2 regions of the Thioalkalivibrio sp. AKL10 genome follow, and region 1 is predicted to be linked to the other one. Evidence: predicted binding sites of a transcription regulator. Region 1 holds the regulator's gene; the other holds the start of a gene.
What was found. The regulator sigma-54, encoded in region 1, starts transcription at its own class of promoters, with help from an activator protein. The targets are predictions, from matches to a motif close to TGGCANGNTNCNTGCTT.
Positions count from the first base shown of each region.

Region 2: the regulator sigma-54 is predicted to act here: its motif matches at 1,442-1,458, upstream of G333_RS0111290 (DUF4168 domain-containing protein).

Region 1 is NZ_KB907142.1:327,313-330,652, reverse strand. It holds gene G333_RS0101615 (PTS sugar transporter subunit IIA) at 1-141, opposite strand, end outside; gene hpf (ribosome hibernation-promoting factor, HPF/YfiA family) at 145-483, opposite strand; gene G333_RS0101605 (RNA polymerase factor sigma-54) at 500-1,984, opposite strand; gene lptB (LPS export ABC transporter ATP-binding protein) at 2,073-2,843, opposite strand; gene lptA (lipopolysaccharide transport periplasmic protein LptA) at 2,840-3,340, opposite strand, start outside.
Region 2 is NZ_KB907145.1:52,368-55,707, reverse strand. It holds gene rpsI (30S ribosomal protein S9) at 1-73, opposite strand, end outside; gene rplM (50S ribosomal protein L13) at 105-533, opposite strand; gene G333_RS0111290 (DUF4168 domain-containing protein) at 773-1,288, opposite strand; gene G333_RS0111285 (sigma-54 dependent transcriptional regulator) at 1,592-3,019, opposite strand; gene G333_RS0111280 (ATP-binding protein) at 3,016-3,340, opposite strand, start outside.

The DNA of each region.
Region 1 (3,340 bases):
GAAGATCGCGTTGCTCCCCGGTCCCGTGCCGTCACCTCCGCCGGCGAGGAGGTCCGCCAGGGCCTCCAGGGCCCGTTTCTGGCTGGAGCACTCGGGTTGCAGGCCAATGCGCTCGGAGGTGATCAACTCGGCAATCGTCATGGATCAGGAGGCCTGCTCGCGGTTGCGCTGGGCACCTTCGGCGCGGTGGTGGTCCTTGACCTTTTCCTTGTGCTTGATCAGTTGACGGTCGACTTTGTCGATCAGCGCGTCGATCGCGGCATACATGTCCTCGTGAGAGGCCTCGGCGTGGATGTGATTGCCGCTGACCTGGAGATTGGCTTCGGCCTGGTTGTGCTGATTCCGGGTCTTCTCGTGGGTCAGCACGACGTGGACGTCGATGACCTTGTCGAAGTGGCGCTCCAGCTTCGCGAACTTCTCGTTGACGTAGTCGCGCAGGGCGTCGGTGATGTCCACGTGGTGGCCGGTCAGGTTGATCTGCATGGTCAGGACTCCTTGGTTACTTGCTGCCGGTGGGCATCGAGGCCATCTGCCGGCGTTCGCTGGATGAAGGGATGTGCATCGCCTCGCGGTACTTGGCTACGGTGCGGCGCGCTACGTTGATGCCCCGGTCCGACAGGACCTGGGCGAGCCGGGCATCGCTGAGCGGCTTGTTCGGGGGTTCGTCGCCAATCAATTCGCGAATCATGGCACGGATGGCGGTGGCGGAACACTCGCCGCCATCGTTCGTGCCGACATGGCTGGAGAAGAAATACTTGAACTCGAAGACCCCGCGCGGGGTGTGCATGTATTTCTGCGTGGTAACCCGCGAGATGGTCGATTCGTGCATCTCCAGGGTCTCGGCAATGTCGCGCAGGATCAATGGCTGCATCGCGACGTCGCCATGCTCGAGAAAGCCCTGCTGGCGGTGGACGATCGCCTCGGCGACCCGCAGCAGGGTGTCGTTGCGGCTGTGCAGGCTCTTCAGGAACCAGCGTGCCTCCTGCAGCTGATCGCGCATAAAGGCGCTGTCGCGGGCATCCGAGACCTGGCGCACCATGCCGGCGTAGAGGTCGTTGATGCGGATACGCGGTGCGATCTCCGGATTCAGCTCCACGCGCCAGCCCTCGGCGCTATGGCGCACGTAGACATCCGGGACCACGTATTCCGAGGTGGCGGAGCTGATCTGTGCGCCGGGGCGCGGGTTCAGGGTGCGGATCAGGTCCAGTGCGCGGGCCAGTTCGTCCGGGTCGCGTACGCCGGACTGGCGCTGCAGGGCCTTGTAGTCGCGCTTGCCCAGGCTGTCCATGCCGTGTTCCAGGATCGCCCGTGCGGCCTCGCGGGCCGGGGCGTCCGGGGCCAGTTCGCGTAGCTGGATCTCCAGGCACTCCCGCAGGTCGCGCGCGCCGACCCCCAGCGGGTCGCACTGCTGAATCCAGTGGAGCACTGCCTCGACCTCGTCGACGCCGACGGTTTCATCCTCGCCTCGGCTGATGGTCTCGGCCAGGGTTTCCAGGTCACCCTCGAGATAGCCGTCGGGGCTGATGGCGTCGATCAGGGCTGCCCCGATGCGCTGGTCGCGGGGTGTCAGATGGCTCAGATGCAGCTGCCACAGCAGGTGATCCTGCAGGCCCTCACCGTCGTCGTCGCTGGTGTTTTCCAGCGGGTCGCGGTCATCCACGCCCTTGTTGGGCGTCGGGGCCGGCTCGTAGATGTCGTCCCAGCGGCTGTCGGTCGTCAGTTCCTCGGGGATCACGTCGTCGCTGGTAGTGGTGGCCTCCATGCGATCGCCTTCCACCAGCTCGCCGTCCTGGTTCAGGCGCTCGGTGTCGGCCTCGGCATCTTCGTCCTCGACCTGTTCGAGCATGGGGTTGCTCTCCAGCGCCTGTTGGATCTCCACCTGGAGCTCGAGCGTGGACAGCTGCAACAGGCGGATCGCCTGCTGCAGTTGCGGGGTCATGGTCAGCGTCTGACCCAGCTGCAGATTCAGGCCGGGTTTCAGCATCGGGTATGCGGGGCGAGGGTTGGCATTGATGGAATCTTAAAGCCTGCCTTGTGGTTTGTGCACCGACCGGGCCGCATATGGGGCGCTTTCACAGGCGGAAGTTCTCGCCGAGATAGACCCGGCGCACCTGGGGATCGGCCAGCAGCTCGTCCGGTGTACCGGCGGCGAGCAGGCGTCCCTCGCTCAGAATATAGGCCCTGTGGCAGATGCCGAGGGTCTCGCGCACGTTGTGATCGGAGATCAGTACGCCGATGCCGCGCTGGGCGAGATGCCGAATCACGTCCTGGATGTCGCCCACCGAGATCGGATCCACCCCGGCGAAGGGCTCGTCCAGACAGATGAAGCGCGGATCCCCGGCCAGGGCGCGGGCGATCTCGGCGCGGCGGCGTTCGCCGCCGGACAGCGCGATGCCCGGGCTGTGGCGCACGGTCTCGAGCTGGAACTCCTCGATCAGCGCATCGCCAATGCGCCGGCGCTCGTGGCGATCGAGTCCGGGGCGCAGCTCGAGCACGGCCTGCAGGTTGTCCCACACGCTCAGGCGGCGAAAGATCGAGGCCTCCTGCGGCAGGTAGCCGAGGCCGGCGCGCGCGCGCACGTGGATGGGCGCGCGGGTGATATCGCGTTCGCCCAGGGTGATGCGCCCGGCATTGGGGCGGATCAGCCCGACCAGGCTGTAGAAGCAGGTGGTCTTGCCGGCTCCGTTCGGGCCCAGCAGGCCGACCACCTCGCCGGGCGCGAGGTCGACGTCCACCTGGTCCAGCACCGTGCGCTGGCCGTAGCGCTTGGTCAGCTCGCGTCCGATCAGGCGGTCGTTGGTTTGTGCCCGTGTGGCGGATGGGCTGGGGGCTGTGGCGTTCATTCGTCGTCGCGCGGCTGGATGGTGATGCGCACGCGCTCGCTGTCGCCTTCGCCGCGTTCGGCCTCGATCACGTCGGTCGTCAGGTCATAGGTGATGCGTTTGCCGCGCGCCTCTTCGCTGGCGGTAACCACATGGGCCTGGTCGGTGAGGATCATGCGGTCCTCGTTCAGCAGGTAGTCGATGCGCAGCGCTGTGGCTATGCGCATCTCCCCGGTTTCCGGATCGGGTGATTCCAGGCGTGCCGGCTCGCCGTGGGCCTCCATTTCGTAGGGGCGGCGATCGCGGGTGCGCACGTAGACCTTGTCGGCCTCCAGGGTCATGTCGCCGCGGATCACGATCACGTCGCCGGTGTAGGTCCCCAGCCCCTGGCGTTCGTCCATCTCCGCGCGGTCGGCAGTGATCTCCACCGGCAGCGCCGGGCCCGAGCCCTGCTGGGCGAACGCGGGCGTGGCCAGCAGGGCGAGCAGCAGAAACGCCGCCACGCGGGCACCCGATTG
Region 2 (3,340 bases), on a different contig from region 1:
TGCCGGGACGCAGGAAGACGCGCGCCGAGGCGGTCTTGCGGCGGCCGGTGCCGTAATACTGATTGATAGCCATTCGGATCGATTCCCTTGCTGATTCTGGCGGCTCAGACTTCGAGCGGCTGCGGCTGCTGGGCCGTGTGCCGGTGTTCGGTACCGGCGTAGACCTTGAGCTTCTTGAACATGGCCCGGCCAAGCGGGTTGCGCGGCAGCATGCCCTTGACGGCAAGCTCCAGCACCTTCTCCGGATGACGCTCGATCATCTGGGTGAAGTTGGCTTCCTTGATGCCACCCGGGTAACCGGAATGGTGGAAGTACTTCTTGTCCATGGCCTTGTTGCCGGAGACGCGGATCTTCTCCGCGTTGATCACGACGATGTAGTCGCCGGTATCGACATGCGGCGTGTACACGGGCTTGTGCTTCCCGCGCAGGCGATGTGCGATTTCCGTGGCGAGGCGACCGAGGGTCTTGCCGTCGGCGTCGACGAGAAACCAGTCGCGTTCGACTTCGGCCGGCTTGGCGCTAATGGTACTCATGATGTTCGATGCTCCGAGGTCGGGGCGATTCAGAAAGCGCGCAAGAATAACGCTTCCCTCTGCCCAATTCAAGCTACAGGGACAATTCCCGAGACGCGAAGGCGTCCGCCCTCGGGGGAATCACGGATCAATGTGCCGAACATTCGCGTGCATGCCCCGGACACAAACAAGGGGCCGCCCCGAAGGCCGGCCCCTGCAACCCCCCGGGCGCAATGCCCGGGGCGGTTTTGCGCTGCCCGTTACAGCTGGGCTTCAGCGCGCTCCTGGACTTCCTGCATCAACTCGGGGTCGTTCTGCAGGGCCATGGCCACTTCGTTGTATTCCTCGACGCTCATGCCCGAGTCTTCAACCGCGTTGACCATTTCGTCCTGTGCTTCCTGCTGCATGGACTGGGCCTCGGTTTCGTCCTCGGCACTCTGCAGGCGGTCGGCGAAGTCTTCGCGCACTTCCTGCACCGCAACGAAGGCGGTTACGAAAGTGTCGATGTCTTCTTCGCTCAGATCCACCTCGGGGGCTTCCTGCATCGGGGCACCGCCCTGGGCCGCGCCACCCTGGGCACCACCCTGAGGCGGCTGGCCGCCCTGAGCACCGCCACCGGCACCGCCTTCCTGGGCCGGCGGCTGGCCGCCCTGGGCACCGCCCATGTCGCCCCCACCGGCACCACCTTCGGCACCGCCGTACTGGGCAGAGGCGGCTCCACCCACGGCAAACAGGGAGGTCAGGGCCATCGCGAGCATCGTCTTGCGCATATTCATCATGTTGCTCCTTTTCCTTTGGATCGTTCGGATCTCGGGGCGAAGCCGGCGACGACTCAAGGTCGATCGTCCGCCCGCCCGATTTCGTTGCAACCGTGTGAGGAGGAATGGTCCATCACTGCGGTTCCGATTCCTCGATTGCTGTCCCAGGAGGAGCAGGCATCGTGCCAAGATTGGAAAAAGACAAACAAAACACTTTGAAACAGCGACTTATGCTCTCATCATCCCGAAAGGGCCGGGGAACGCCCCAACGGTAAACCGGGTCAGAATGACACATGGGTCAGGTCGACCCGGGTCAGGATGTCACGATGGGTCGGATTCCCCGAGTTTGCGGTACAGCGTCTTGCGGCCGATGCCGAGGATCCGCGCAGCGCGTTGCTTGTTGCCGTCCACATGCTCCAGCACCCGACGAATGTAGTCGCGCTCGCGCTCCTCCAGGGTCGGCCACTGGCCGTCGTCGCCCATCCCCGGTACCGGCGTCGCCCCCTCCGCCCGGTCGCCCGTCGTTCCGCCGGGATCCTCGGCGGGCGCCTCGAATACGCGCTCCGGCAGATCACGGGTCTCGATGACCTCGCCGGCCGCCAGGGTGGCGGCACGCTCCATCAGACTCGCGAGTTCGCGGACGTTCCCCGGGAACGGATACCGCACCAGCGCGCGCAGGGCCTCCGGGCTCAGGCGACGCTCGGGCAGGTCGCGGGCCAGGGCCTGCTGACGCAGGAACTGCAGGGCCAGGCGTTCGATGTCATCGCCACGCTCGCGCAGCGGCGGGATCTCGATACGAAAGGTCTCCAGGCGATAGTAGAGATCCTCACGGAAACGACCGTCGGCAATATGTGCCTGCAGATCCTGATGCGTGGCCGCCACGATACGCACATCGGTCGCGATCTCCTCGTTGGCGCCCACCGGACGCACGCGACCATCCTGCAGAAGACGCAACAGCTTGCTCTGCATGGCCACCGGCATCTCGGCAATCTCGTCCAGGAACAGGGTGCCGCCGTCGGCCTCGGTAAACAGGCCGCGCCGAGCCCCCTTGGCCCCGCTGAACGCACCGGCCACGTGCCCCAGCAACTCCGACTCCAGCAGGGCCTCGGGGATGCCCGCGCAGTTAATCGCCACGAACGGACCACCGGCCCGCTCGCTTTCCGCATGGAGCGCGCGCGCCACCAGTTCCTTGCCGGTCCCGGACTCGCCGGTGATCAGGACACTGCCGTCGGCGGCCGCGATCCGCCGAATCAGGTCGAACAACTGCAGCATGGCCGGACTGCGGCCCTGCATGCCGTGAAAGCCATCGGCCTGCGCAAGGACCTCACGATAGCGACGCACCTCGTCCTTCAAACGCCGCGCCTCGGTCACCCGGTCGGCGGCCAGGCGCAGGTGATCCAGATCCACCGGCTTGGTCAGGAAGTCATCCGCCCCCGCCTTCAGCGCGGCCACTGCCTGGTCGATGGTCCCGAAGCCCGTGAGCATGATGAACCCGGGTGCCGGCACCCGGGCGCGGGCCTCCTGGAGCACCTGGAAGCCATCCGCGCCGGGCAGGCGCAGGTCGCTCACCACCAGACTGAAGGCCTGCTGCGTAAGCACCCGCGCGGCATCCTCGGCACTGGCAACCGCCGTAACCGCGTAGCCGGCCTCGGTCAGTTCCTCGGTCAGCAGCTCGCGATGCCCGCGATCGTCCTCCACGACCAGGACCGACTCCGGGGGCGTTGCGGGGACTTGTGCCTTGCTGCTCATCGAAGCGAATCCTCCTGGGCGCCAGCGACCACCGGCAGATGCACGACAAATCGGGTCTCCCCCGCGACACTGCGATCCAGCATCACCGTACCCCCGTGGTCCTCCAGCGCCACCTGCGCCACCGCCAGCCCGAGCCCGGTCCCCTCGCCGGTGGGCTTGGTGGTAAAGAAGGGCTCGAACAGGCGTTCGGCCTGCTCATCGTCTATCCCTCGCCCGGCCGTGGGGCCGTCGTCCGCCACCACCAGCTCGACCCGGTCGGACGAGGCATACCAGCGGACCCGGACCTCGCGGGCGGCGACCTGCGCGGCATTCTCCAGCAGA